2 regions of the Paenibacillus sp. tmac-D7 genome follow, and region 2 is predicted to be linked to the other one. Evidence: predicted binding sites of a transcription regulator. Region 2 holds the regulator's gene; the other holds the start of a gene.
What was found. Region 2 encodes LexA, which represses DNA repair genes until DNA is damaged. Its sites were predicted from a motif close to CGAACATATGTTCG; they were not measured.

Region 1: the regulator LexA is predicted to act here: its motif matches at 4,605-4,618, upstream of FKP33_RS21585 (SPL family radical SAM protein).

The regions. Positions count from the first base shown of each region.
Region 1 is NZ_VIDW01000042.1:62-9,366, forward strand. Features, by position in the region: gene FKP33_RS21570 (C40 family peptidase) at 1-765, opposite strand, end outside; gene FKP33_RS21575 (redoxin domain-containing protein) at 940-1,998, shown strand; gene FKP33_RS21580 (NAD-dependent malic enzyme) at 2,125-3,528, shown strand; gene FKP33_RS21585 (SPL family radical SAM protein) at 3,746-4,582, opposite strand; gene FKP33_RS21590 (aldolase catalytic domain-containing protein) at 4,711-5,676, opposite strand; gene FKP33_RS27290 (hypothetical protein) at 6,040-6,204, shown strand; gene FKP33_RS21595 (magnetosome magnetite crystal formation protein family) at 6,358-6,711, opposite strand; gene FKP33_RS21600 (hypothetical protein) at 6,879-7,307, shown strand; gene FKP33_RS21605 (cation diffusion facilitator family transporter) at 7,493-8,392, shown strand; gene FKP33_RS21610 (BaiN/RdsA family NAD(P)/FAD-dependent oxidoreductase) at 8,561-9,305, opposite strand, start outside.
Region 2 is NZ_VIDW01000038.1:6,632-28,258, reverse strand. Features, by position in the region: gene FKP33_RS20835 (LrgB family protein) at 1-233, opposite strand, end outside; gene FKP33_RS20830 (CidA/LrgA family protein) at 220-588, opposite strand; gene tlp (small acid-soluble spore protein Tlp) at 717-947, shown strand; gene rnz (ribonuclease Z) at 993-1,934, opposite strand; gene metH (methionine synthase) at 2,023-5,457, opposite strand; gene FKP33_RS20810 (1,2-dihydroxy-3-keto-5-methylthiopentene dioxygenase) at 5,743-6,285, shown strand; gene FKP33_RS20805 (HAD family hydrolase) at 6,438-7,238, opposite strand; gene FKP33_RS20800 (hypothetical protein) at 7,334-7,843, opposite strand; gene FKP33_RS20795 (aldo/keto reductase) at 7,868-8,857, opposite strand; gene FKP33_RS20790 (DUF896 domain-containing protein) at 8,873-9,067, opposite strand; gene FKP33_RS20785 (LysM peptidoglycan-binding domain-containing protein) at 9,236-9,595, opposite strand; gene lexA (transcriptional repressor LexA) at 9,742-10,362, shown strand; gene glnA (type I glutamate--ammonia ligase) at 10,522-11,859, opposite strand; gene FKP33_RS20770 (MerR family transcriptional regulator) at 11,957-12,370, opposite strand; gene FKP33_RS20765 (methionine gamma-lyase family protein) at 12,468-13,715, opposite strand; gene hflX (GTPase HflX) at 13,708-15,042, opposite strand; gene spoVK (stage V sporulation protein K) at 15,039-16,034, opposite strand; gene FKP33_RS20750 (HAD family hydrolase) at 16,106-16,801, opposite strand; gene tatC (twin-arginine translocase subunit TatC) at 16,966-17,691, opposite strand; gene tatA (twin-arginine translocase TatA/TatE family subunit) at 17,770-18,030, opposite strand; gene FKP33_RS20735 (PhoX family protein) at 18,168-19,841, opposite strand; gene FKP33_RS20730 (hypothetical protein) at 19,977-20,186, shown strand; gene tatA (twin-arginine translocase TatA/TatE family subunit) at 20,209-20,403, opposite strand; gene FKP33_RS20720 (YdcF family protein) at 20,493-21,143, opposite strand; gene FKP33_RS20715 (alpha/beta hydrolase) at 21,172-21,627, opposite strand, start outside.

The DNA of each region.
Region 1 (9,305 bases), on a different contig from region 2:
CATAAAGCGGTATTCCCAGTGCTTGTTCTCGATACTATCGATCCGAACCCCGCCGGATTCCTTGGAGTATGTATGCAAAACTTTGCCTTCCCCTAGGTAAATGCCGACATGAGTGATGCGCTGATTGGCCTTGTTGGACGGGTATGACGATTTGCTGCTTCCGCGATACTCCATGAAGAACATCAGGTCGCCGGGCTTTAGGCTTTTCCAGTTCGTTGTCGTATTCCCAAGTGACTTGACATAGCTGCCTTGGGCGCGGGAATCGCTCGGGAGCGTCACGCCGGCACCTTCCTTGAAGGCTTGACGGACGAAGTCAGAGCAGTCGAAAGTACGGGTATTGGAACGGTCTGACCCATACTCGTAAGGGGTGCCCAAGTACTTCTTGCCAGCCGCGATTATTTTATCAATGGCTGCTGTCGTATCGCCCGTCGAGGGAGCTGTTGTCGACCCGCCGGAAGGCGTCTCGGAACTGATCGGAGAGGAGTCCGATACCCGGACGTATTTGCTGCTCGTTGAGATATAGCCGGTGCGGCCCTGGTCGTCTTGCACTTGATACCACCAGGCGTTGACTTTGGACAGGATGGTAACCTTTTCTCCGGCTTTGAGGTAACCGTATGCAGCTGAACTTGTATCAGGTTGTTTACGGAAGTTCACGCTGCTTGTAATCGTACCGGTGGCGGCGGCGTGGGCTTGATCGGCGTATGCGGCCAAGGACCCGACCGTAAACGTGGCGGCAAGGACAACGGCAACGAATTGCTTTTTCATAGAAATTCCCTCCTGCAGTTCTAGGTGTAGTGGTATGCATGTAAGTGCCGACGCTTCCACGATTGCCGGGAATCGGCTTCGTTCGTGGGACGCGACAACAAGTTGACAACGGACGGCAGACCGTTCCACAATGGAATTATAGCCAGATGAAAGGGAGACAGGTGAACGTCAACGATGAATACATGGACATGGGGACCGCTTGTCCTCCATTACAACATGCTGCTGATCATGGGTGCGATTGCGGCGGGCTACGGCGTGCTGCACCTGCGGTTGCTTCGGAGATCCGATAGAGGCATTGTTACGTCGATTGCCGTCAATGCGCTGCTTGTGTGGGTGCTTGTCTGGAAATTAAGTTTGCTGCTGCTGGATTTTCGCGCTGTATTGGAAAATCCGATGTCGCTGCTTTATTTTAACGGCGGTCGGCGCGGAGTTTGGCTTGCTTGGCTGCTCTCGGCCGGATATGCAGCAATCGCCGCTGAGAAAAGAAAAATAGGCAGATCTGTTTATATCGATTCGTTAGCCGTCTCGGTTTTGGGGGGGTATGCAATATTTCATGCGCTGCATTTTATAATGAGCGGCTTTCAGCCGGTCACATCGGGCATCATTGGGTCGTTGGGCGCGGCAGCCGCCATCGTTTGGCTGCGTTCCCCTTTGCCGGAGACCCATCGCGCGTCGGTGCAGAGGCTGCTAGTCATTGCGATTGGCTGGGTGCTGGTCATAACAGTGGCGAACGGCCTGTTTGACAAGCCGGGGGGGCCGCCTGCGGCGGGAACAGCGGAAGGAGTGCCCGGACTGGGCGTCGGACAGCAGGCCCCTGATTTCGAGCTAAAACTGCTGAATGGGGAAACCATCCGATTGTCGGATTACAGGGGCCAAACCGTGTTTGTTAATTTTTGGGCGACCTGGTGTCCGCCTTGTCAGGCGGAGATGCCGTATATGCAGCAATTTTACTCGGATTATGCAAGAGACGGCGTGGTGATTCTGGGCGTTAACGCGACGCATACCGAGGCTAGCGTACCGGTCGTTGCGGCGTGGGTTAAGGAATGGAAGATTACCTTCCCGATTGCGCTTGACACGACGGGGGGCGTGACGGATACTTACCGCGTGAATGCCTACCCGGCTACGTATGTCGTCGACCCCGGCGGCGTCATTCGGGAGAAGCATCCCGGGCCGATGAACGGTGATATGCTGATGTCGGCATGGGAGAAAATAACAAATAAAAGTGAAAAATGATTCTAATAGGGGTGCAAGCTCTTTTTCATTTGCATAAAAAACCTTACGCATGATACCATGAATCTATTGGCAGGTCATATATACGTTTTCGTGACATCACTTTTCAGTTGAAGGAAGGGAATCAGCGTGGCACAGACAAGTATTATTTTGCGTGTGGAGCTCAATCATGAGCAAGTAACGTTCGGAGATGTAGCTGCAACAATCAGTAAAGCAGGGGGAGACATCACCTCGATCGACGTTATTCGTCCCGGCAAGGAATCGTCGGTACGCGATATTACCGTCGATGTGGCGGAATCCGCCGAGTCGCAGGTGGTTGAAGCGTTGAAATCGCATGACGGGATCAAGCTGATTAACGTATCCGACCGTACGTTTCTCGTGCATCTAGGCGGGAAAATCAACATGCAGCCGAATCTGCCGATCAAAAACCGCGACGACTTGTCCCGTGTTTACACCCCTGGGGTGGCTAGAGTTTGTACCGCAATTCATGAAAATCCGAGAAAAGCTTACTCGCTTACGATAAAACGCAATACGGTAGCCGTCGTCACCGACGGAACGGCAGTGCTCGGACTGGGCGACATCGGTCCGCATGCAGCCGCGCCTGTCATGGAAGGGAAAGCGATGCTGTTCAAGCAGCTCGCCGGCGTCGATGCGTTCCCGATTTGTCTGGATACGAAGGATACGGAAGAAATTATTCGTACTATTAAAGCGATCAGCCCGATTTTCGGAGGCATTAACCTGGAGGATATCAGCTCTCCGCGATGCTTCGAGATCGAGACACGCCTGAACGAGGAGCTCGATATACCGGTGTTTCATGACGATCAGCACGGAACGGCTGTCGTCGTTATCGCGGGTTTGCTGAATGCCTTGAAAGTGGTCGGTAAACGAATCGAGAACGTCCGCGTTGTGGTCAACGGAATCGGAGCGGCAGGCGTATCGATCTGCAAAATGCTGCTCGCCGCAGGGGTGACGCGCTTGGTGCCTGTCGACCGCGAGGGTGCCATCGTTCACGGAGGCAGCTATCCTTACCCGATGTGGCAGTGGTTGGCCGACCAGCCGCAAGTCGAAGATAAGGCCGGAACGCTGAAGGACGTTATTCAAGACGCCGACGTGTTTATCGGTGTATCGCGGGGCGGTTTGCTGAACGAGGACGACATCAAGAAAATGAAGCCGGACAGCATCGTCTTCGCGATGGCGAATCCGGAACCGGAAATTGCGCCGGAGGAAGCGCTCCCGCATGTTCGTGTGTTTGCAACAGGCCGAAGCGACTATCCGAACCAAATCAATAACGTGCTCGTGTTCCCCGGTATTTTCCGTGGGGCGCTCGACTGCCGGGCACGGCGGATCAACGAGCCGATGAAGCTGGCGGCCGCCCGCGCAATCGCTTCGGTTGTTACCGAAGCGGAGCTGAACGAGCACTACATCATCCCGAGTATATTTAACGACAAGGTCGTGACGAAGGTTCGCCACGCAATTATCGAAGCCGCTATCCTAACCGGGGTGGCAAGACGGATTCCGCCGGATTTCCGGTAGGATCGTGCAGGAAGAGAGAAGGCGTGGCCCAAAGGGTAACCCCTTGATGAAGACAGTTTTTCAAGAATAAAAGAATAACCCTCCAAAACCACTGTTAAAGTGGAGTTGGGGGGTTATTTTTTAACTCGCGATACTACATCAATAGCGGATAGCCCGCAAGGCCAACTTGCGAAGAAACGCGTCGAACGCCCGTCCGCCCGGTCGGCTCCCGCCCGCTTCAGGGCATAAAGCCCTTTTGGCTCACGCGTATCCGCTGCGCCTCGAATCGCCGCGCGAGCTGCTCCCGCACGCGCAAGTACGCGCCGCGGTCGTACCACGCGTCGTACCCGTTCGCGCGATACAGCTCGCGCATACCAAGCCTCTCCGTCCGGCGCCCCTGGCTGCCGTCGCCCATAAAATAATCGTCGATCACCACGCGATCGACACCGGTTTCCGCCAGCCGGTCGGCCAGCCCGTCGCTGCACGGCAGCACGGGCGACACGGCGGCCTGCGTCGGCACCCCCGCCTCGGCGAGCCGCCGCAAGGCCGCGAATCGGGCGGCAATCGGCGGCGCCGCCGGCGTGAACAGCTTCCGGACCGACTCCATGTCGGTCTCAATGGTCAGGCTGACGCGGACGCGGGGCCCGAGCCGCCGCAGCACGTCGATATCGCGCGTGACCAACGGGCTGCGCGTCTGCACCATCACGAAGGCGAGCTCCTCGGGCGGGGATGCCGCCATGACCTCCAGCCAAGACCGCGTCAGACAGGCGCGGAACTCCTCAGGCTGGTAGGGGTCCGTCGCGGACGACATGAATACCGTAACCGGTTTTTTGCGTCCGGCACGCTTCAGCTCCCGGCTCAACAAGCTGGCCGTATTTGCTTTTACGTCCACCCAATCGCCCCAAGGCGAGCCGCGAAATTTCGCGACCGGCATCTCCCGCACATAGCAGTATGAGCAAGCGAAGGCACAGCCTACATACGGATTTAACGTGTGCGTGTACCCGCTCAAGAAGCCCGATGCGGGAAGGAGCAGCCGCTTGGGCGCTGTGACTTTGATGGATTTTTGACGGGACATAAGCTTCAGCACGAATCCTTTCCGAATGACTGTTGGAGCCGGTGGCCGCTTCAGAGGCTGCGCGCCAATAGAGAAACCCGATTCTCCGCCGCTGCAGCAGCATGGAAAACCGGGTCAGATGTGTGCTATTAGTCAGTGGAGCCGGTCGGCATCACTTCCGGGGAAGTCAGCTTGTCGTAGAACTCCGTAAATTTGTCCTTGTCGTCGCTGGAGCGAATGGCCATCGCGGCACGCGGGTGATCGTTCAGGACGCCGGCGATCATGTAAGGGATGATGTAACCCCACTCCCATTTCTCGCGCATCGAAATCATGTGTTTCTCGATAATGCCGAGCACCGGACGAAGATCGTATTTCGGGTTTTTCAAGTAGCTGACGAGCAGTTCAGTCGGACAGTTGCCCGCTGCGCGACCCATTCCGTAGACGGACGTGTCGAGGAACTCGACGCCTTTGCTCGCACCCGTGATCGTGTTGGAGAACGCCAGCTGCATGTTGTTGTGCATGTGCAGGCCGAGCTTCTTGTTCGGAAGCAGTCGTTGGAATTTGGACACCAGGTAGTCGATGTCTTTGTGATCCATGCTGCCGTAGGAGTCGACGACGTACACGACATCGACCGGGCTTTTGGCGATTTCTTCGAACGCTTCGTTCAGATCATTCTCCATCACATGCGAAAGCGCCATGATGTTGATCGTCGTTTCATAGCCGTAGTCGTGGAATTTTTGCACCAGATCGAGCGCTTTGTCCACATCTTTAATGTAACAAGCGACGCGGATCAGATCCAACATGCTTTGATCGCGCGGGAGAATATCCTTCTCATCCACACGGCCGATATCGACCAACGCGGAAAGCTTCGTACTGGTTTTTTGGGGGATGACTTCCTTCAGGAAATCCTCGTTAAGGAAGCGCCAAGGGCCGGCATCGGCACCTTTCAGCAATTTGGCCGAGTTTTTGTAACCAATTTCCATATATTCGACGCCGGCTTCGCTTAGACCCTGGTACATGTCCTTCACGAATTGGACGCTAAAGTCCCAGTTATTCACTAAACCGCCGTCGCGGATCGTACAATCCAAAATTTTGTGGTGTGTGTCGCGTGTCATCAAAATTACCCCTCTCCAAATTAACAAGTGCTCGCTGACATCTTTCGGGCTTTTAAGCTTTTTAGCTTTTAAGCGGTAAAGTGTTTTATTAATTACTAATTTTACACAGTTTTTTGTATTTGTCAATCATAACAAATTCCAGAACGAGTGGCAATTTCCTTATATATTGAAAAATCAGTCGGCCAACCGTTGTGCAGGGCGACCTGCTATCAAAATCTAATATCATATACAAATAGTATCTATAATGAGAGGGAGGAGGAACGCTTTTACAGGAAGTTCACTAAGAATAAGATCATTGATTCGGGAGGATCCAAGTACATTCGTAAAATCGCATCGTTTACCTTATTCGTCATGTTGTTCGTCATGATCGTCCCGTTCGCTGCTTGGGGCGCCGGACCGGTCGCTTCAACCGAGGCCGCGTCCTTGCTCGTGCAGGATCAGGACGAGCCGGTATGGCCGAAACCGCTCACGTATTTGGATTTAGGCGACTCGCTCGCAGCCGGGGATGACGCCGCCGCAAAAAAATGAATTTGCGCCGCAGCAGAACGCTTCAAGGGCTCAAGCGGCCGTGCTGCTGAAGCGGCTTTTGACCGGACTGAAATTCGTCAACTAGGCAGCAGGCGGCAGCCGTCATACCCAAAAAGGCGTTTCATCCTAGGGATAAAGCGCCTTTTTTTGATCCTAGGGATGCTTAATGATCTCAATACGGCCGATCAGCGGCAGCGGCTTCATATCCCCGTTGATCGCATTCATCATCCCGATCACGCAGAATACGAGGCACACGAGGTGGGCTAAAGGCACGAGCAGCAAATTGAGCAGAGGAATAAGTCCCAGTACGATGTTGCAAGCGATCAAGGCGAGCAGCAGCATAAGGCCTTGATTGGCGTGATACATCGCAAAGCGTGAATGGTTCGCGGCGATCAGCGGCACAAAAAACAACAGATAAGCGATAGCGGCAACGGCCTTGTTGGCCCGCACATCTTCCGGCGTCGGAGAGGGGGAGCCTTGCGGCGGCGTCTGTCCGGGGTCAGACATCGGTGGAACACCTCCTTTCTCAGGTCTGGATGCGGAAGAGCTTCCCAGATTAGCCGCTACCATCTTATGCCGATAGCCGTTCGAGTATGTTCGCCTTTCCGAGGAATAACCGTAAAGCGATGGGGCAACCTAAATCCAGCCATATCCAAGAAAGGAACGAGGCACACATGACCCACACCCCGATCTTTTTTCAATTCGAGACGAACCAGGAAGCTTATATGGCGCTTGATACGCTGGAGGAGCTTGGCTACAAGGTCAGCCTGCATACGGAGACGAAGAGCCCCGTTCTGCACGTCATCGTCGATCGCAATGATCTGACGTCGGCTCTCGAAGTCGCGCAAGCTCACGGCGGTCGGCTGCTGGAGGGGCAAGCATCTCCGTCCGAGATTTCGACGTATGCCATGGCATACGATCCGGACGGGCTCATTCCGATTCCCGCCCACTTCGTGAACGAGGTTGAACCGGATGAAGCCGAGGTTCATTTATCCGCCTCGGCTTACTCGAACCGCTCGAGCGGCGCCTACAAGGATGAGCACGCGAAATTCGACCCGTCCGGGGAAGATTACGACGGCTTCGACGCGGGTATTCATTTATAGTGGATTAGGCCAAAACCGTTGGACAAGTCCCACAACATTTGACCGGGAAAACAAAGTTGCCCTGCGCCTATTTTTATTAGCTCGGAAAACACTGTTTCTCTAGACCCACACCTCATTCGTTTGCTATGATGGGTTGGGACTTCGGGAATGATAGGGTTTTTCAATAGAGGATGGAGGGAAACGCTGTGGATTCCTATGATTCTTTGAAAGAGGGCGAAAAGGGCGCGTGGCTTAGTATCGTCGCCTATGTTTTTTTGTCCGCTTTTAAAATAACCATAGGTTATATGACCGGTTCGGAAGCGCTCGCGGCGGACGGAATTAACAATACGACGGATATCGTCGTTTCACTGGCGGTGCTGATCGGGCTTCGCATTTCCCGGAAGCCGCCGGATCGCGATCATCCGTATGGGCATAAACGGGCGGAGACGATCGCTTCGCTCATCGCTTCGTTTATTATGGCAGCAGCAGGCCTGCAGGTTGTCTTGCAAGCGGGCCGCAGCTTCTTCGCCGATGAGCGCACGGCGCCGGACATGCTGGCCGCCTGGGTAGCTCTGGCTTGCGCCGCCGTCATGTGGGGCGTGTACGTTTACAATTACCGGTTGGCCAAACGGATCGAGAACCAATCGCTGATGGCCGCTGCGCAGGACAATCGTTCCGACGCGCTCGTCAGTATAGGCGCCGCCGTCGGCATCATCGGATCGCGGCTTGGCTTTCCGGTACTCGATGCAGTAGCGGCGCTGATCGTCGGTCTTATTATTTTGAAAACGGCTTGGGAAGTGTTCTCCCATGCATCGCATACGTTGACGGACGGCTTCGACGACCAGCGGCTGAAGGTGTTCAAGCAGACCGTCAAGACAACGCCGGGCGTCAAGCGCATTAAGGATATCCGCGCCCGCATTCACGGCAACAGCGTGCTGCTTGACGTGGTCGTCGAGGTAAGCGCCGAATTGTCCGTCGGCGAAAGCCACGATATCAGCGATGAAATCGAACGGCGGATGCTCAGAGAGCATCGGGTGAACAATGTGCATGTGCATATCGAGCCTTTCGAAGAGCAAGAAAAAAACGGCAACCAACCTTATCGATAAGGGGTCGCCGTTTTTTTATGAGCAGCGCTTAAACAGAACGCGGTGCGGCAGGACAAGCGGATGCGCTTCTGGCGAAGGCGGCGGCCGGAAAACGAGTGCGCCATTCCGCGCCCGCGATGCCGACGATCAACGACCTCGCAGCCGCCGTGAAGCTGTGAAACTGTGAAACTAACTCCGTGCAAATTCCGCTGCGCTTTTCCCTGCCGTATACCCGGTTGTGAATGCCGCCGTGATGTTGTAGCCGCCGGTATAGCCGTGAATGTCCAGCACTTCGCCGCAAAAGTACAGCCCAAGCTTCAGCTTTGACTGCATCGTCCGCGGATCGACCTCCTTCAGGTTGACGCCGCCGCCGGTGACGAAAGCTTCTTCAAGCGATAGCGTGCCGTTCACTTCCACGGGAAACGCCTTCAGCAGCTTCGCCATATCCATCCATGGCTGCTTCGGAATGTTATCGAACGTGACGTCTTCCTTAATACCCGCCCGTTCGAGCACGAAAGGAACGAGCCGTTCCGGGAGGAGCGGTTTCAAGACGTTCTTGGCCGCTTTCTTCGGCTCGTGCCGGGCCAGCCGATACGTATCGGCGTACACCTCATCCACGCTCTTATCGGGAAACAAATCGATCGTCAGCCGCACGCTCGGGACGTTAAACTGCTTCTTCGCCTTCACGACGAACTGGCTGCAGCGCAGCGCGGCCGGGCCGGACAAGCCGAAGTGGGTGAACAGCAGGTCGCCTTCGTGTTCGACGATTTTCTTCCCCTTCGGAGTCCAGACCGATAACGTAATGCCGCGCAGCGATAGCCCTTGCAGCTCCTTGCTGCGAATCCACGGTTCATTCGACGTTAGCGGCACTTCCGTCGGATACAGCTCGGTGATCGTATGACCGGCGGCCTCTGCCCAAGGGTATCCGTCGCCG
Region 2 (21,627 bases):
ACCCCTAACGCCACGGTAGCCGGTCCCAGCAGAAATACGATGAAATCCGCCCCTTGACGGTAGGATTCATAAGGGACATGAAGCAGCAGCAGAACGGCAACGATGAGGACGGAGCATACAAGCAGCGGATGCAGCGCCCCCCACCGTTTGTGAATTTGCAGAGCCAGCGCGTAGGCTACGACCGTAAGCGTCAGGCCGAATACGGGTTGTTCCGTAAAGTCAGCGAGCGTCATGCGTTTTGTTCGCCTCCTTTCGATCGGAGCGGCTCAAGCCTTTGACCGTCCAGCCTGTCACCAGCAGAACCCCGAACGTGCTGAGGAACAGATTGGCAAGGATAACGAACGCTTGATCGCCTATGACGTGAAAGAACGCCATCGTCCCGACAACGATCGGCGCGAATAACAGCAGCATATGGCGGACGAGAAATTGACTGGCGTCCTCCACCCATTCCAACTTGACCCATTTCGCGAACAGCGCGACTGTAAACAGGATCAGTCCGATCACATTGGCAGGCAGCGGCAGATCGCAAACGGTTTGAAGAAGCGAGCCGAGCAAGTAAAAGAATAGCAAAATGGCAAAACCGAGCATGGGCTTGAACCTTTCCTTTCCGGCCTATTGGGCAGCGATTAAGAGGTATATAAAACTTGCCACAGGGCATCAATAAAGGGGGCGCCGTAAAGCGCTAATCCACAAGATCAAAGGAGCTGTCCACCCTTATGGCTAAACCCGACAATCGCGCAGACAACGTGGAACATTTACAAAACAACATCAATAACACGATTGAGAACCTGGAGGAGTCGGAAGAATACTTGGCAGAGCATGCCGATGAAATCAGTCCCGACGAGAAGCAGCAGGTCGCAAGTAAGAACGAACGCCGGCGCAACAGCCTGGAATCGTTCCGCTCCGAGATCAAGGATGAATCCGCTTTTCAAAATGAGCAGTCTTAACCTACCGATAAAACCTCCTTCCCGTTTCCGGGTCGGAGGTTTCTTTCATCCGCGGAGCCGATTCAAAATTTCCAGATGAAAATGATCGTGCGCCAAATAAGTGTCCGCATGTATAGATTGAGCTTCACGAAGCAGCTCTTCGGACGCCTCGGCTTGATACCGCGAGCTGATATGCGTGATAACCAGTGTACGCGCGCCAGCTTCCTGTGCCGTTCGCGCGGCGTCCATCGCCGTGGAGTGATCGTAACGGATCGCCATTTCCTTCCTCGCCTCGGCGAACGTCGCTTCGTGAACAAGGAGGTCCGCATGCTCCGCCAGCTTCACCGCATTCGGGCACGGCTGCGTGTCGCCTAGAATCGTTACGATACGCCCGGGAATCGAAGGGCCGACGAACGCTTCCGCATCCAAAGTACGGCCATCCGGCAACGTCACCGGCTCTCCCCGTTTGATTTTCCCGTACAACGGACCGGATGCAATACCGTATTCTTTCAGCTTGTCCACCTGCAGCTTGCCTACCTGCGGTTTTTCCGTAATCCGGAAGCCGAAGCTGGCGATGCGGTGCTTGAGCGGAGCCGTTTCGACCTGAAATCCGTCATCCTCGAACAGGACCGATTGCTCCCCCTCGGTAAATTCCACGAACCGGGTTTCGTATCCGACATGCGAGTCGCTGATCCGCAGCGCCGTTTCCACAAATTCCTTCACGCCTTTGGGCCCGTAAATCGTAAAGGGCGTATCCCCGCCCTGATACGAACGGCTGGACATCAGACCCGGCAAGCCGTAAAGATGGTCGCCGTGCAGATGAGTGATGAACAGCTTCTCCAATTTGCTGATTTTCACCGGCGCCCGCAAGATTTGGTGCTGCGTCCCTTCTCCGCAATCGAACATCCAATACGCGTTCCGTTCCGCCAACAAATTAAGCATGATCGAAGTGACGTTTCGTTCCTTCGAAGGCATACCTGCACCGGTACCGAGAAAATAAATCTCCAACCTGATCGTCTCCGTTCATGTCCTTACGGTTTTCTTAAACGAAAGAGTGGAGCGTCCGCCCCACCCTCTCTAGCATGCCCATTTTCGGTTAAGCATTAAAATAACGCGCTTGCGGGTGTGCAAATACGATGGCGGATACGGACGCCTCCGGTTCCATCATGCTGCCCTCGGTCAACTCCACCCCGATATCGCCCGGATTCAACAACGCGAACAGCTGCTGCTGATCGTCGAGATTCGGACAAGCCGGATAACCGAACGAGAACCGCTGGCCGCGGTATTTGGCGCCGAAACGCTCCTGCATCGTCATTTCCGCCGGATCCGGGAAGCCCCACTTGTCGCGCATCAGCTGATGCACGCGCTCGGCGAAGCCTTCGGCGATCTCAAGCGCAGCCGCCTGCAAGGCGTGGGAGCGCAAGTAATCGCCTTTATCCCGCCACAAGGTAGCCAGATCGCTGACGCCGTGCCCGGCTGTGACGACGAGGAAGCCGACATAATCCATCTCGCCGCTCTCCACCGGTTTTAAATAATCGGCCAAGCAGAGGAACGGCTCCGATTGTTGGCGCGGGAACGAGAACGTCTGCAGCACTTTGGTCGGATCTTCCGGATCGTATACAAGCACGTCATTGCCGCTGGATTGGGCCGGGAAGAACCGGTACATCCCGTGAGCGCGAATAATGCCTTGGCTTTGCGCTTCGCTGAGGATATCGTCCACCGTCTCTTTCAGCTGGACCGCTTTCGGATCTTTCTCGGCAAGCAGTTGTTCGACCTTGCCCTTAAGGCCAAGGTGGTGCCCAAGCAGCATTTGCATATTCACGTAAGGGATCAGATGGCTGATCGGAAAATCCCGCAACACGTGACGTTCCAGATCCGGCGGCACTTGAACAGGAACGGTACGGTCGACGTTGGACGTCTTGACCCTGGTCAGCGCAGGCATCGCGTCTTCTTTCCGACCGGATTCCTTCACATCCGACTCCTTGCTTTCGCGGAGCTCGCGGATGAGCTGCTGACGCTGCTGCGGATCGCTCAGCTTGTTGGCGATATCGAGTCCGTCCATCGCATCCTTTGCATACAGCACCATCCCGTCGTATTCCGGCGCAATACGCGTTTTCGTGAACTTGCGCGTAAGCGCGGCGCCCCCGACGAGAATCGGCACGTCGATGCCCGCCATCTTCAAGTCCTGTGCGGTGATGACCATCTGCTGTGCGGATTTGACAAGCAATCCGGACAGGCCGATCGCATCCGGCTTCTCTTTGCGGTAGGCTTCGATCAGCTGTTCCGGCGGCACCTTAATGCCGAGGTTGACGATTTTGTAGCCGTTATTGGAAAGAATAATCTCGACGAGATTTTTCCCGATATCATGGACATCGCCCTTCACCGTGGCCAGGATGATTTTCCCTTTCACGGCGCTTTCCTCTTTCTCCATAAACTGCTCGAGGAACGCGACAGAAGCTTTCATGACTTCCGCGCTCTGCAGCACCTCGGCAACGATCAGCTCGTTGTTGTTGAAGAGGCGGCCGACTTCTTCCATCCCTCTCATTAACGGACCGTTAATGATCTCCAAAGGAGCGTATTTCTTCAGCGCTTCCTCGAGATCCGGGATGAGACCGTCCTTCGTCCCTTCCACCACGTAAGACGCGAGCCGCTCCTCCAGCGAGAGGTTGGAGATTTTCTCCTTTTTCTCTACCTTCTTAGTCCGGAAATGGGCGACGAATTCGGCGAGCGTCTCGTCATTCGTGTTGTAGATCAGATTTTCAGCCAGACGGCGTTCCTCTTCCGGAATAGAAGCGTACCGCTCCAGCTTCTCCGTATTCACGATCGCATAATCGAGTCCGGCCTTCGTACAGTGGTACAGATAGACGGCGTTCAATACTTCGCGGCCGGCATCCGGCAAGCCGAACGAAATATTGCTTAATCCGAGAATGGTTTTACATTCCGGGTACTTTTCTTTAATCATCCGAATGCCTTCAATCGTCTCCACGGCTGAGCCGATGTATTGCGGGTCACCGGAGCCGATAGGGAACATATTCGGGTCAAAAATAATATCGTGAGGCTTAAGCCCGTATTTGTTCGTCAATAAATCGTACGCACGGTCGGCCACTTCCATCTTTGCCTGACGGGAAACGGCTTGTCCGCGTTCATCGATCAGGATCATGACGACGGCCGCTCCGTATTTGTGTATGAGCGGAACGATGCTCTTGAATTTGGATTCGCCGTCTTCCAGGTTAATGGAGTTAATAATGGCCTTCCCCTGGGAATATTTAAGGCCCAGCTCAATTATATGATCATAGGTGGAATCGATCATCAACGGAGCCTTTACTTTTTTGACGACATAGCTCAAGAAGTTTTCCATCGCATAAGCTTCATCGATATCCGTATCCTGCAGGTTGATGTCGATGACCTGGGCGCCGTTCTTTACTTGACTCCTCGCGATTTCCGAGCCTTCCTCGAACTTCCCTTCTTTAATCAGCCGTTTAAATTTACGCGAACCCGAGATGTTGGTCCGTTCGCCCACCATGATCGGCCGGTTGGACTCTTCCAAGTACACCGTTTCGATCCCGGACACTGCGGCCGGGTGGGAACCGTTCTGTTCCCGGGGCTTGTAGGCGCGCAGCGTCTCCGCCATGACGCGAATGTGCTCCGGCGTCGTTCCGCAGCAGCCGCCGGCGATATTAAGCCAGCCCTGCTCGGCAAAACCGGCGAGTTTCTTCGCCAGCGATTCCGGCGACTCATGGTACTGTCCGTTCTCATCCGGTAAGCCGGCGTTCGGATAACAGCTCACGGCTGTCCCGGCAATATCCGAGAGCGTACGAATATGATCCCGCATGAATTCAGGACCTGTTGCACAGTTCAAACCGATGGAGATCGGCTCCAAATGTTCGAGCGACACATAGAACGATTCAATGTTTTGACCGGCAAGCGTCGTGCCCATCGGTTCGATCGTGCCGGATATCATCAAGGGCAGCTTGCGTCCGCTCTCTTCGAACGCTTTGCGGATCCCGATGCTGCCCGCTTTCACGTTCAGCGTATCTTGCGACGTTTCGAGGAGCAGCGCATCCACGCCGGCTTCGATTAAAGCCAGCGCTTGCTCGTAATAGCTCTCGATCAGCTCATCGAAGGTAACACCGCCCGTAACCGATAGCGTCTTGGTGGTCGGCCCCATCGCCCCCACCACATAGCGCGGCCATTCGGGAGTGCTGTATTTGTTAGCCGCCTCAATCGCCAGTTTAGCGGCGGCAAGATTGATCTCCCGGGCGCGATCCTGTATATCGTATTCGGCAAGCACAACGCTCGTGGCGCCGAACGTATTCGTTTCGACCATATCCGCGCCCGCGGCAAAGTACATCTCGTGGATACGCTGGATAACGTCTGGACGAGTCAGCACTAGCATTTCGTTGCAGCCTTCTAATTCTTCGCCTCCGAAATCGTCCGCCGACAAATCCTCTTGCTGGATCATCGTGCCCATGGCGCCGTCCAAAATCATAATTTTCTTTTGCAGCTGCTCTTGTAAGCTAGGTTTAATCAATGAAAAATCCCCTTTCACCCTGCCGATCTGCCGGTATATGCGATGAAGTAGGCAGTCCGAACATGTAGACCCCTTATTCTATCCGGTATGAAGCGTTAAATCTCTTAAACAATGTATCCTTAAGTGTAACAGAAACATGATATGATGAAAAGAAACTTCGACAAAAATGGAGTCTTTATTAAATGAATCCTATCGGATTTATATACATTATACATCGACAGAACGTACACCTTCTACTATAATACAAATTAGGAGTACACATTTCATGTGAAAGAGGGATAAACCATGGCTGAAATCCGTATCCGCAATACGAACGAACGCATCCAAGGCGAAGATAACGTCAGAAATTTTCTAGAGAAACAAGAAGTGCTTTATGAACATTGGAATCCAGGCAAATTACCGGCCGAGCTGCAGGAGAAATTTATTTTGTCCGATGAAGAGAAGAGTCAAATTTTATCCACCTTCGACGCAGAAATTCGCGACCTGGCCGCCCGTCGCGGCTACCGGACTTGGGACCTCATCGCCTTGTCCGATGCGACGCCGAATCTCGACGAGCTATTGAAGAAGTTCGAACAAGTGCACACACATACCGAGGATGAGGTTCGCGCCATCACGGCAGGCAAAGGTATTTTCATTATCAAAGGCACCGACGATGTCGGATATTTCGACGTTGAGCTCGAAGCCGGCGACGTCATCTCCGTACCGGAGCATAAGCCGCACTTCTTTACCCTGATGGAAAACCGGCAAATTGTAGCCGTCCGCCTCTTCATCGAAACCGAAGGCTGGATTGCGCATCCTTTCGCCGACCCGACTTTCCAACAGGCCTAATGATAAAACCCCAACTTTAGGTGTCTTAACGCCGTAGTCCGGAACGGATCCTGCATCCATTTCGGACTACGGCGTTTTTTCGCTTGACGGGAACGCCGCAACAAAAAACCGACGCCTGCCAGGATCGACAGACCGTCGGTTTCTTATGTTCATTAGATGAATGATATGGAGTCCAGAAGCGCTTGCATATCCCGCAAGCTCTTAATTTCGTAAACGGGTTCGATGTCCGAGCTGCGTTCTACACCATGGCGGTTGATCCACATGTTGCGCATCCCCACCGTATTCGAGCCCAGAATATCCGTCGTCAATTTATCGCCGATCATGACACCTTCATCTGCCGTTATGTTCAGCAGCTGCATGGCGTGGTGGAAGATGGAAGCGGCCGGCTTCCCTTCGCCGAATTCACCGGAGATCACAATATGGTCGAAGTAGGGAGCAAGCTGCGGCACCCCGGCCAGCTTCTCCTTCTGCAAATCCGGCGAACCATTGGTCAGCAGGAGCAGCTTGTACTTTTGTTTCAACTGATCCAACACTTCGAACGTTTCTTCGTACACAATGGGACGACTGCGTCGTTCGGCGGGAAACTGTTCGGCCAGCTTGCTGCCGAGCGCCTCGTCATCGATACCGAGAGCCTTCAAGCCGCGGGTCCAGGACGCCTTGCGGTATGACGGCGCCAACGCCTGCAGCTTGCGGAATTCCTCCTGCTCTCCTGCCGTAAAATTCGCCCAGAGCCCTTCGAACGGATTGATTCCGATCATCTTCGTGAAAGGAAACGTTTCATAAGATTCGTATAATGCCCGCGCTTCACGGCGTACCGCTTCTTCCAGCTGCGCCGGATCCAGGTCATAATGTTTGGAAGCCTCCGCGCAAGTTGCTTCAAAAGCCTCTTTCACGCTTCGGTCATCCCATAACAACGTATCGTCTAAATCGAAAAGCACCGCTTTGATCGTCATTGTTTAAATTCCTCTTTCTACTGCGATTATCGTTCCTAACTGCCAGTCATTTATATTTAATCCGATCAAGCAACCCCATGACGTTCGTTCAGGCTTCATTTGATGAGCTTTACATTGTTTTTCGAGGCGAAGTCGGAAATTTTCTCGATCATAGCTTCCATTGGCATTTGGTGGAAAAATTTCGTGAATACCCAGCGTTTACCTTTCGGCTTCAAGGTTACCATGATCGTATCTTTGCTCACGGTTATTTCGCTAATTTGGGAAGCTTCTACGATCCGGTCGCCGCCGAATCGACGGGAGGCCAGCGAAGTTTTACCAATCCTCAGAAACGGTCTGCGCGCCCAATACATAAGCAATGCCAAGAAAAGATAACTGAAGCCCGTTACCCAATACATAGACTCGTCTTGGCCTGCTTGCGGACGAAGGGCAATAAAACAGAACACGCTCATGGCGACGAGCACCAATGGCAATAACCAGCTGCGGCCTTTAAAAGTAACCGCCCCGTCCGAAGACCGAACGGAAATCGAAGACGAACTGCTTTGGCCGTGTTTTTTATTCATGATCTTCGTATTTTTACGTACCATGCGTTCCCATTTACGCGACATTATCGTGACCCCTTATGCTCTCGATTAGATCTGCCTATGAAACTTCTCAATAAACCGGTAAGGATATTCCGATTCCAGCGCGCTGACATCATCCAGCCGCTTCCACATGGAGTCGGAAAGCTTCCAGCCGACCGCTCCCATATTATCTTCAAACTGTTCAAGCGTACGAGCGCCGAATATCGGCGATGTAATCCCTTGCTTATGGATGAGCCAATTGAGCGCCACTTGTGCCGGCGTTTTATTGGTCTCTGCCGCTGCGCCAAGAACCTCATCCAGGATTCGGAAATTCTTATCGGTATTTCGCAGCTCCCATCGACTCTCGCCGTTTTTGTTAGAAAGGCGCCCTTCCGTCGGTTCGTTTCCGCGCTCGTAGCGCCCTGTCAAAAATCCGCCGCCAAGCGGTGCCCAAGGGATGACTCCTACGTTCTCCTCCAAGCAAAGAGGGAGCACTTCGCGGTCCATGGAGCGGCACACGAGACTGTACTGCGGTTGAATGGAAATAAACCGCGCGTAGCGGTTGAAGTCACTTAGATTTAACGATTTCATTAACTGGTACGCCAAGAAATTCGAGCATCCGATGTACCGAACCTTCCCTGATGCAACTAAATCGTCCAGCGCACGAAGCGTCTCTTCAATCGGTGTGACCTGATCCCAAACGTGAACTTGGTACAAATCGATATAATCGGTTCCTAAGCGTCGCAAACTGTCTTCGACGGCATCCATGATATGCTTGCGGGATAGACCGACTTGGTTCGGTCCGGGTCCGGTCTTCATTCGAACTTTAGTAGCCAGAACTACGTCCGATCTTCGTTCGCGAATCGCTTTACCGACAATCTCTTCCGATCTGCCGCCTGCATAGACGTTTGCCGTATCGATGAAATTCCCTCCTTTATCCAGGAAACGGTTTATCATCTCTACGGACTCCCGTTCATCGGTCGTATGACCGAAGGTCATTGTTCCTAAGCAAAGTTCCGATACCAGAATACCGCTCTTACCCAAAGCCCGATATTGCATATCAAAACCCTCCTCCTACTTCTTCTCATCTTCATCAACAAATTTGATGTTATCGAGTTGAGTGCGTAAGGAAGATTTGAAAGAATCAATGTACTTTTTACGCAATTCGTTACGTTCGTTCAACTCCGCTTCGCTCAATCCTTCGGATTTCGCTTTTCGAGCGAGTTCATTGATTCGCTTCACGGTAACATCATGTTCCGATTCCAACATGCCTATCCTCCCAGTCTTCTCGTGTTCCGGTTGTCGCCAGCTGTCGGAACCTGACAAGCATGTCCAGACAAATGGCGTTCGTTATCAAATTATACTTTGACATTATGGATAACGATTGTCAAGAGAATTGACAGGCGGGAAGAGCCTGAAATGTCAGGGCGAGCGGTATTACGGAAGCAACAATTGTTGACCGGCACGAATCGAAGCGTCCTTCAATCCGTTCTTTTTTTTGAGCTCATAGATGTATTCTCTCGGGTTGCCACCCTTAGCTATATGTTCATTGGCGATACTCCACAAGGTATCTCCTCGTTCGACGATAACGGTATGTTGTTCGGCCGGCAAGGAGGCGGCTGCATAAGCGTCCGAATTCCCAAGTAATGCCGTGATCACCGTGCTGATCCCGATGATCATGGCCAACACAAGACCCGTCAGAGCCAGACGCCCTAGCCGTTTGCGATTGCCGACCGCATCTGTTCTATTCATGGACGGCACGCTTACCGAAGTTTGACTGCTAATGATATGCATCATAATGACGACCCCCAAACATTTGTTCTTATATTAAAATAACACGAACACATGTTTGTGTCAATGCATTTTCTCGAACTTATGTTTGTACGAACGGCTATTCTGTGCTATACTTCCAATTAATAGTTTCTATATATTGGAGTGATACGATGAGCAAGATTTCCTCCCGTCAACAGGCCATTTTAAATTTTATTAAAAATGAAGTTAAGGATAAAGGTTACCCGCCTTCCGTACGTGAAATCGGCGAAGCGGTAGGTTTGGCGTCGAGTTCCACCGTACATGGACACTTGGAAAGGCTCGAGAAGAAGGGCCTTATCCGCCGAGATCCGACCAAGCCAAGAGCCATTGAGATTCTGGACGGGGAACCAGGAGAAGGCGCGTTCTCCGTTTCGGTAGCCCGCGTTCCGTTAATCGGACGGGTTACGGCGGGGGTTCCGATTACAGCAACGGAGAACATTGAAGATTACTTTCCGCTCCCCAGCCACTTTGTCGGCGATCAGAGCGTGTTCATGTTAAGCGTCGTCGGCGAAAGTATGATTGACGCAGGCATTCATCACGGGGATTATGTGATCGTCCGCCAGCAGCAGACCGCCAACAACGGCGACATCGTCGTGGCTATGACCGAGGAAGACGAGGCGACGGTGAAAACGTTCTATAAAGAAAGAGACCATATTCGGTTACAGCCGCAAAACCCGACCATGGAGCCTATTCGGTTGAAAAACGTTTCTATTCTTGGCAAAGTCATCGGCGTATTCCGCGACATCCACTAACAACTCAAAACCTCTCGAAGCTCGGCTGCTGCCGGATCGTGAGGTTTTTTCGATAAAAAAACCTCACGGAAGATCACCGCTAGGTCCTTATGGAATATAGGTCTTGCTAAATTAAAGAAACGGACGCTCGGCTCAGCCGAACGTCCGTTTCTTTAATTATTAATAAAGCGTTAAATACTGCTCGCGCTCCCAAGCGTGAACTTGAGTACGGTAAATGTCATACTCGATTTCCTTAAGCTCGAAGAAATGAGCCAGCGCATGATCGCCGAGTGCTTCGCAAATGACATCGTCCCGAAGCATTTCGTCGAGCGCTTGCTTCAAGTTGATCGGCAAGCTCGGAATGCCTTGCTCTTCCCGCTCCTCTTCGGTCATCACGTAAATATTGCGGTCCGTCGGAGGCGGCAGCTGCATTTTTTTCTTGATGCCGTCAAGGCCGGCCTTCAACATAACGGCCAGCGCGAGATACGGGTTAGCCGCCGGATCCGGGTTACGCACTTCAACGCGCGTGCTGAGACCGCGGGAAGCCGGGATACGGATCATCGGGCTGCGGTTGCTGGCCGACCAGGCGACGTAACAAGGCGCTTCATAACCCGGTACAAGACGCTTGTACGAGTTGACGGTCGGGTTCGTAATCGCCGCGAACGCGCGGGCGTGGCGCAAAATACCAGCCATGTAATGACGTGCTTCTGCGCTTAGGCCGAGTTTGTCGCTCTCGTCGTAGAAGGCATTCTCTTTACCGCGGAACAACGATTGGTGACAATGCATGCCCGAGCCGTTAACGCCAAACAACGGCTTCGGCATGAATGTGGCATGCAGGCCGTGCTGACGGGCTACCGTCTTCACAACGAGCTTGAACGTTTGAATTTGGTCGGCCGCTTTAATCGCATCGGCATATTTAAAGTCGATCTCGTGCTGACCCGGCGCCACTTCGTGGTGTGACGCTTCGATCTCAAAGCCCATTTCTTCGAGCGTCAATACGATTTCGCGGCGGCAGTTCTCGCCGAGATCCGTAGGCGCCAAGTCGAAGTAACCGCCCTGGTCGTTCAGCTCCATGGTCGGATTGCCTTTCTCATCGGTTTTGAACAAGAAAAATTCCGGTTCCGGCCCGACGTTCATCGCGGTATAGCCCATTTCGTACGCTTCTTTCAACGCCGCTTTCAGAATGCCGCGCGGGTCGCCCGGGAACGGACGGCCGTCCGGCAAATAAATATCGCAAATCAAACGCGCCACGCGATCTTCCGTCACCCATGGGAACACGACCCAAGTATTCAAATCCGGGTATAAGTACATGTCTGATTCTTCGATACGAACGTAACCCTCGATGGAAGAACCATCAAACATCATTTTATTATCAAGCGCCTTCTCAAGCTGGCTTAAAGGTATTTCGACGTTCTTGATGGTGCCGAGCAAATCCGTAAATTGAAGTCGAATGAATCGAACGTTTTGTTCCTTGGCAATACGTAAAATGTCTTCCTTCGTGTAGTTCTTATCCGTCACTGTGAAATCTCCTCCTTAAAAATCGGTACGTAATAACGAGGGGTACCGCTCGCCCCGCCTCAGGTGAACAGAGCGGCGGTCGCTCCTCGGCCAAACCCTATTTTCTGAAAAAACGAGACAGTTCGCCTTGAATCAACGATACATGATTCGGTCGCTTGCCTCCGCCTATCAGCTGCTGCTTCAGCATCTTGTGCAGCTGGGAATCGGTCAGTTCCCGGCGTTTCACTTCGGATTGCTCGTTCAAGACGGTTGCATCCTCCGAATCTTTGTCGACCGGCAGCAGCACTTGTTTAATTCCTGCGATGTTAACGCCCTTCTCGATCAAATCCTTGATCTCCAAAAGACGCTCGACATCGTTGAACGAGTATAGACGCTGGTTGCCGCCGGTTCTTGCTGGAATGATCAATTCATGCTGCTCGTAGTATCGTATTTGTCTGGCGGTTAAATCCGTCAGCTTCATAACAATACCGATCGGAAAAAGGGCCATATTACGGCGGATATCATCACTCATGACTATCACCCCTAACACATAAAACCTTACTTTTATTGTAACCATGTTCTAGAAACGTGTCAAGTTATGTCAGGTTAATGCCACATGTAAGTAATGATTACAATAATTTGCGGTCGATCATGTTTTGGATGGCCGTCAGAACGCCGAGCTTACAGTGGGAATACGTCAAGCCTCCCTGCATGTAGGCAATATAAGGCTCCCGAATCGGCGCGTCGGCCGATAATTCCAGGCTGCCGCCCTGAATGAAGGTTCCGGCCGCCATAATGACCGGGTGCTCGTAACCCGGCATATCCCAAGGTTCCGGCACGACATGCGCGTCTACGGCCGCCGCCTGCTGAATGCCTTGAACGAAGGCGATCAGATGCTCCGGCCCGGTAAACCGTATGGCCTGAATTAAATCGGTGCGGGGATCGTTCCAACGCGGATGCGTCGTAAATCCCAGCTCGGCGAACAGTGCCGCCGCGAACACCGATCCTTTAACAGCTTGTCCAACCGTATGCGGCGCTAAATACAAGCCTTGGAACAAGGCCCGCGTCGTCCCGAGCATAGCGCCGACCTCCCCGCCGATGCCCGGCGCGGTCAACCGGTAGGACGCCAGCTCAACATACTCGCGCTTGCCCGCGATATAGCCGCCTGTAGGAGCCAATCCGCCGCCCGGGTTCTTAATCAGCGAACCGGCGATCAAGTCGGCCCCGACTTCGGTTGGTTCGTTAAGCTCCGTGAATTCGCCGTAACAGTTGTCCACGAATACGATAACGTCCGGCTTTATTTCTTTCACGAAACGAACCATCTCGCCAATCTGCTCGACGGTGAACGAGGCACGCCATGAATACCCGCGCGACCGTTGAATGCCGATCACTCTCGTTCGCGGAGTGATGCGCCGGGCGATCTCTTCATAGTTCGGCGAACCGTCTTCAAGCAGCTCCACCTCGCCGTAGCCGATGCCCCAGTCTTGCAGCGAGCCGAGTCCGTCGCCCGGTTTGCCTATCACCTTGTGCAGCGTGTCGTACGGACGACCTGTAATCGACAGCAGCTCGTCGCCGGGCCGCAGGACGCCGAAGAGCGCCGTCCCGATCGTATGCGTGCCCGACACGAAATGCGGACGCACCAGCGCCGCCTCGGCGCCGAACACGTCGGCATACACGAGATCGAGCACTTCGCGTCCGCGATCATTATAGCCATATCCGGTCGAGCCGGCAAAATGATAATCGCTTACTTTAAACTTCTGAAACGCACGTATGACTTTCCACTGATTGCGATCGATCAACCGATCGATTTCATTCATTCGTTCCCCGACTACCTTCTCCGCCTTCTCCATCAAGGCGAGCACCTGCTCGTTAAACATGTTCCGACGTCTCTCCTCTGTTCTCTCCCTGCGGCGCACGCGCCGAATCGTATGCAGCCAGCATGTATCCTATCTTATCGAACTCTTTATTGTTTACCCGTACCTTGAACAGCATGTCGCTGCCGTCCACTTCATTCTCCAGCACCTCGCCTACGCGGTACACAAGCGAGATGACATCCCCCTTATCGGCAGGAATACGGTACGTCCGGCTGTCGCCCATCAAATGTTTCTCTAACGCGTCGATCAATCGCCCGAGATCTTCTTCGCGATAAGCCGAGATGCGTAAGTAATCGCCTTCGGTCATCAGCATCTCCAATTGCTCCGGCGTGCACAGATCGATTTTGTTAAACACGGTTATCCGATCCTTGCCGTGTGCGCCGAGCTCTTCGAGCACCTCATCGACGACCTTCATCTGGATCGTCATCATCTCGGTGGAACTGTCCACAACGTGCAGAATAAGATCCGCTTCGTTGGCCTCCTCGAGCGTCGCGCGGAAAGCCGCGACCAAATCGTGCGGCAAGTTCTGAATGAACCCGACCGTATCGGTCAAGACGATCTCCAATCCGCTCGGCAGCTTCAGCGAGCGCGAGGTCGGATCGAGCGTGGCAAACAACTGGTTCTCGACATACACGTCGGCTTGCGTCAGCTGGCGAAGCAGCGTCGACTTGCCGGCGTTCGTATACCCGACGAGAGCGACTTGAAAGACGCCGGTCTTCTTACGCCGCTCCCGGTGAAGCGTACGGTGCTTCACCACTTCCTGCAGCTGGCGCTTCAGCTCGCTGATCCGATCGCGGATATGACGGCGGTCCGTCTCCAGCTTCGACTCCCCGGGTCCCCGGGTCCCGATGCCGCCGCCGAGCCGGGATAAATTTTTCCCGTGGCCGGACAGCCGCGGCAGCAAATAGCTAAGCTGCGCCAGCTCGACCTGGATGATCCCCTCGCGCGTCTTGGCGCGGCCGGCGAAAATATCCAGAATCAGCTGGGTCCGGTCGATGATTTTCACATCCAGAAACTGCTCCAGATTGCGCACCTGCGCGCCCGACAGCTCCTGGTCGAAGATGGCCGTGTTCGCGTCTTTCTCCTCCAACAGCTCTTTCAATTCTTGCGCTTTTCCTTTGCCTATGAACCACTTGGAATCGGCGTATTCTTTATTTTGCGTCATTGTTCCGAGCACTTCGACATTGGCCGTCTCGGCGAGCCGGATAAGCTCGGCCAGCGAATAGTCGGGGTCGTACGTTTCCTCGCGCTTTAATTCCTGCGTAACCAGACTCACCAGTACGGCGCGTTCTTGGTGGTCCGGCGTAATTTCATGGCTCGTTTTTTTCATATAAATTTATATGTCTCCTTTGGGGATTTACGTTCCAGCTTGACGTCCTCCGGGCGAATGATCATCAAATCCTGTTTGGTCGGATGTACATGCGGGCTGCTTAACAGGCGGACGGCGTGATTGCGCATCGCTTTCTCGATCAAGTTGCGCACGAACCGCGCATTGCTGAAGGCGACCTCCATTTGATTTTTCTCGTTCGTGATTTGCTGCCGGATTTTCATCTCCGTCGATTGAGTTAAAGCATACTCCCGTTCCTTCACGATCAATTCGGCGATCTGCATCAGCTCGTCGACCGTGTAATCGGGGAAATCGAGCTGAATCGGAAACCGCGAAGGCAGCCCCGGATTCGTCGTCAGAAACTGCTCCATCTCTTCGGAGTACCCGGCTAAAATCAAAATAAAATTGTTCTTATGGTCCTCCATCGCCTTTACAAGCGTATCGATGGCCTCTTTACCGAAATCTTTTTCCCCGCCGCGCGCCAAACTATACGCTTCGTCGATAAACAGAATGCCGCCCAGCGCTTTCTTGACAAGCTCCCGCGTCTTCAGCGCGGTATGCCCGATATATTCGCCGACCAAATCGGCCCGCTCCACCTCGATAAGATGGCCTTTGTTCAGCACGCCCATCGTCTGGAACAGCTTCGCCACGATACGGGCGACCGTCGTTTTGCCCGTTCCCGGGTTCCCCTTGAAAATCATATGGTACACCTGGGTTCCCGCCATAAGGCCGACTTCCGCCCGCATCCCGGCTATGCGCAGCAGCGCGTAAATTTCGAACACGAGCTCCTTCACATGCTCCAAACCGACCATACGATCCAGTTCTTTCATAATTTCCCCGAACTGGCCTTGCTGGGATAGAGGCTTGCCGTGAAACAAAGCTTCCGATTCGGCGGGGGCATGTGCGACAGGTTCCGGACTGCGCAGGACGACGTTGATTTGCCGGGCGTTTTTCGTGATCTGAATCTGATCCGAAGGCTGTACACGTCCGCTCATGCGTAACATCACCTCTTCTTTGGTGTTAATGTATACGCGCGAGTCGGGCGGATTGTGTCTGTTTTCTTTGTCTATTGTATATCTCTTCCTCGATTTTTCAAAATGTCGGTCTGCTGCAGCCGCTTGATCACCGCTGCAAGCCCGATCTCTTCCATGGACGCCAAGCGAAAATCGTGCGTTCCGAACGTTAACAAGCCCGTTACGGCGTTCGGCACAACTACGCATCGCATGCCCGCGCGATAAGCCGCCAGCGCGCCGTTCGGGGAATCCTCGAACGCCACCGCCTCGTGCGGCTGTACGCCAAGCGCCGCGAGCGCCTTCAAGTAAAGCTCCGGGTCGGGCTTTACCCGGGTAACGTCGTCGCGCGTCCGGATGCATTCGAAGTCATCCAGCAAACCGTACGCCTTTAAATATCCCGTAACCCATTCCCGCGTCGAACTGGAGGCTAGACCGATCCGCAACCCCAGCCGTCTCGCCTCCTTCAGATAAGACCGCACCCCGGGCCTCACATCAGCTTCGGCCATCCTGGCGTCATAGGCCTGCTTGCGCATCGCGCGGGCCGCCTCGCGATCATACGTCCGGCCGATCTGCCGCTCCAAGTCGTCATAAGGATTAAAGGCGTCCGGTCCCGTACCGATGCAGTGCCCCCATACGTCGATGGTCAGCTCGCCGCCGTGATGGCGGTACATCGCTTGAACCGACTCAAAGTCCGCCGTTTCCGTATCCACGATCAAGCCGTCAAAATCGAATACGACTGCCCGAATCATGACCGCACCTCCTCCCGCATTATGTAATGTATCGTACTACGATTGGCGGATTTTGCCTAGTGAACATTCAGTTTCTACCCATTCTCGCCGTGCCGGAGGACGCAAAAAAGGAGCCGCTTGTCCGCGACTCCCCTCCTTCATTCCGCTTACCCGCCGGCTATGATTCAAGCTTCCACTGCAGCTGTCGATAATTTTTTCTTATACACCCATTTCGAAAGCGTAATGCTGAATTCGTATAAGATCAGCAGCGGAACCGTTACCAAAATGTCCGAAATAAAATCCGGAGGCGTAATCATAACCGAGATGACGATAAGCGTAAAATAAGCCACTTTCCTCGCCTTGGCAAGTCGCACCGGGTTCAATACTCCGATTTTCGTTAAAAACATCACCACGACCGGCATTTCAAACAAAAAACCGAACGGCAGCGTCAAATTCAGCATAAACCGGAAATATTTATCAGCCGTATAGAGCGTGTTGACCTGCCCGGCCGCCATGTTCTTCAGGAAGGAAAGCACCATCGGGAACAGGACGAAATAGCCGAAGCCAATGCCTGCGGCAAACAGAACGGCGAGGGCGGGGATATATCCGAGCGCCGCTCTGCGCTCTTCCTCCTTCAGCGCAGGCTTGACGAAATGCCAAGCCTGCGTAGCGGCTACCGGAATCGTCACAGCAATCGCGAAGACCCCGGAAATCATCATATACACCCATAGAATGTCGGTCGGACCGAGGATGGTCAGCTTGTCTCCCAAATCGCGGACGAGCCAGTTATAGATCGGCTTCGCGTATAAGAAAGCGGCAATCATGGCAACAAGAAAGGCGGCGAGCGTGATGACGATTCGTTTGCGCATTTCTTCCAGATGACTGAAAACGTGCATTTCATTATTTTTCATCGTAAGGGTCTCCCATAATGAAGCTAGCTTCCGGCAGCATGCGGTTACCGGAAGCCAAACGTATAATGCGGATGGAGTTTAGCTAACTTTGTCTGCGTTGAATTGGGGTTTCGTTTCGGAGACCGCTGGCGTCTTGTCTTGGACGGTCGGTTTCGACGCTTCGGAAACCTCCGGCTTCTCGTCTTCGCCGCCTACCAGGCTGCGGGTGGCGCTTTTAAACTCGCTCAAGGTGCGTCCGAAGGCTCGGCCGAGCTCCGGAAGTTTGGAAGGTCCGAAAATGATGAGCGCTATAATTAAAATAAGAATTAATCCGGGAATCCCGATATTGCCGAATGGCATGTTGTCATCTCCTTTGAGGTAAAACGCCCATTGCGGGGCCCGCCGGCCTAATGGATGGTTACGTCCGGCCTGCGGGCTTCACATCGGACATTTACGATCGAGCACTTGCAAGTTACTGCATCTGCATAAATCCCGGATTAGCCGAGCTTGAAGCCGCTGATCGCTACAACGCCGCAGCGAGCTTTGGTGTCGCCTTGGCGGTGCGGCCACAGGCTGGTCGGCTTCGCCAAATCCGTTGTGTTTTCGCCCGGATGCTGAACGGAGAGGAACAGCGTTCTTTCGTCCGGCGTGAAGAAGGGTCCCGTCAATTCCGCATCCGTAGGGGCAGAAGCAAACTGCATCGCTTGCGCTTTGGCCGCACCGTGGGTCGGAACGACGAACAGCCCGTTGTTCATGAATGAAGTATGAACCCCTTTGTGCATGCTGCTGGTGGAGATGTCCGTCACAACCCACAGGTTGCCGTTCGAATCGAACGCAAGGTTGTCCGGCGAGCTGAATCCGGATTGACGTCCGCCTGCAATGAAAATTTCAAAATCGAACTCCGTCGCGCCGAGATCGTTGCCTTTCTCGAAAATACGCGTGATATGACCGTGAATGTTACCATGGTTGTCGTTGTTCGTATGACTGATGAACACCGTATTGTCGAACGGCGAAATTTCCACATCTTCCGGTCGGTCGGTCGGCGTACCGCCGAGGATCAAGGCCGCTTCGTGCACGTTGGTTACCACATCCGCTTGGCTTTGGAACATGCGTTGCAGTTCCTCTCTCGTGCCTTTAACGCCTGCCGGCGCTTTGAATTTGGCGTCGCCGATGACTTTGGACAGCGCTTCGTACGTAACGGCAACCCACTTCCCGGATTTCAGGTTGGCTACATATAGCGTGCCGTCTGCCAGCAGCTCGGAGTTTTGACGGCCGCTCGCCGGCACGTATTTGCCCTTCGTGACGAATTTATACACACAGGCATCCTTCTTATCGTCTCCCATGTAAACGACGACGCGGCCGTCGGCCGTCAAACCCATAGCCGTATTCTCATGGTTGAAGCGGCCAAGCGCCGTGTGCTTCTTCAAGAAGCTGCCGTCGAACGGATCGATTTCTACAACCCAGCCGTAGTGCGTCAGAGGCAGACCGGCTTCCGTCGCCAGCTCGGAGAAGTTCTCTTCACAGGACAGAACCGTATTCCAGAGCGTAACGCCTCCGGAGCAGTTTGCGAACGTGCCTTGGGCGGTGCTTGCGTTTTTCAAGATGGCGGAACCTTTGGCAGGACCGGTGAATTCGAATTTGGTAAAACCGTTGATGCGGCGGGCATGTTTGGAAGTCGTGTCCATTTTCCATGTGCCCTTGTCGTCCTGGAATACTTCAATAACGGACATTCCTTGGTAGTACAGGTCTTTATCCGTTTGTTCTTTCGATTTCTTGCCGTCCTTCACCGGACCGAGCGCAAAAATGTTCGTATATTCGTGGTTATTCACAAGCAACCCGCGCGTGTTGGAACCGTCAATCGGGAAGTAGGCGTTGTAATCGGAGCCTTGTCCGAATTTTTCGCCAGCTGCGTTGATTACATCGTCGAATGCCGCCACAACGTCGTAACGGTACCCTTTCGGAAGCAACAGCTGGTCTTCTTTGGAAGCCTGAATCGGTTCGAAATAACCGCTGACTTTATTCGTCTTAAACCCGAACAGGTGGTCGGCCGTCGGGGACATCGCGGAAGCTTTGCCTTCCAAGACGCCTAATCCGGCGGATGCAGCTGCCAGCGCCGCCGCCCCCGTACCGAGATAAGATAGAAATGTCCGGCGATCCATGTTTTTCTCCATATGTACACTCCCTATACTAATATAGTATATCCATAGATAAGCATAAGGAACAAAAATCAACAGAAGATTAGGGCCAAGTGAAGGTTTTGTAAAGGGAGAGGATGGGTTAGGCACAAGCGAGTACAGGGATTGTTCGTGGAGGGGCCATCGGCGGCGGACAACGGCAGCGGACAACGGCGGCGGACAACGGCGGCGGACAACGGCGGCGGACAACGGCGGCGGACAACGGCGGCGGACAACGGCGGCGGACAACGGCGGCGGACAACGGCGGCGGACAACGGCGGCGGACAACAAAAAAACTCCCTGCGGCGGATCATGCTCTCGCATGACCGGCAGGGAGTTTGATTACATACGGATTCCCGACGGATTATGACTTCGGTTCGTTCTTCTTGTTGTTCTCTTCCTCATTCTCGCCGGATCTTAAACCTCGCGTCGACTCTTTGAACTCGCTTAACGTACGACCGACCGCACGGCCAAGCTCGGGGAGCTTCGACGGCCCGAATAAGATCAGTATAACGATTAAAATAAGTAAAAGTCCGCCGATTCCGATATTGAACGGCATGTTCGTCACCCCGTTTCTGGGACTATCCTTTCCTTGCATTATACCAAGTCCGCGAGCGAAAAGAAACTTTCAGTTTGGTCCACTGCCGCCTAGCGCTGCAGTTCGTACCCGAGCGAAAGCTGGACCTTGTCCCACTGCCACTTGGCGAAAGCCAGCGTCTCCCGGCTGCGGTGCCAGGACATCATCAGCACGCTTGAATCCATCGGCGAAGCCTGCGGCCGCTCGAAGCCGAGAAAGCGCGCAATGTCGAGGGCGCGTACCGCATGATAGCGATGCGTAATAATGACCGAAGACGTCCATCCGTGCTCTTTCATAATCGCTTGGCTGAATTTCAAATTCTCATAGGTGCTGCGTGCTTCGTTCTCCAAGTAAATGTGGCCCTCCGGAATGCCCTGCTCCATTAAATAATTGCGCATCCCTTCGGCTTCGGTCAGCGTAGACTTCGGCGTGTCGTAGCCGCCGCTGACAATCACCTCGGTAATGACGCCGCTGCGGTACAGCTCCACCGCCCGGTCCAAGCGCTCCTTCAACGCAGGGCTTGGCGTCGTCTGCCAAAGCGAGGCTCCAAGCACGATGCCAACGTCCTGCGGTGGCAGCTCCCGATCGGGCAATGTGGCCATGCGAACCTGCACGACGCCAATCCATAGGACGCCCACAAGTGCAATCGCCAGCAGCCAGCGGCCGCCCCGTATCCAGCGATCCTTTCGTTTCATCGCCTTCCGGCGTCGTTTCTCTTTCATTGCAATCAGTCCCTTACGATTGTTCCCCCTACTGCGTCAGAAAGCGTCGTACGGCTTGAAACACCTCAGCCGCTTCGGGCTCGAGACAAAGCAAATGCCGGGACTTCGGTACATACAGCAGCTCTTTCTCGCCTTGGATACGGTTGTAGATATAGCGGGCGCTGCGCGGATGAACGATCTGGTCCTGACGCCCTTGTATAATTAACGTAGGGACCGAGATGCGGTTCAGCTCATGCCGCTTCGCAAACCGGGCCAATTTCATGAACTGCACCGCAGCGGGCAGCGGCACGCGTTTCACCCGCTGCCAATGCTCCCAATCGTGGGTACGCATCCGGTCGACCAGATCCCGCATGAACCGAACCGGGCTTATGTAAATCGCAGCGGCGCTCAGCAGCACCAAGCGGCGGATCGGGAAGCGGTTGGCCAAATATGCGGAGATCAGTCCCCCCATCGAGAAGCCGATCAGATCGACCGACGCATAATG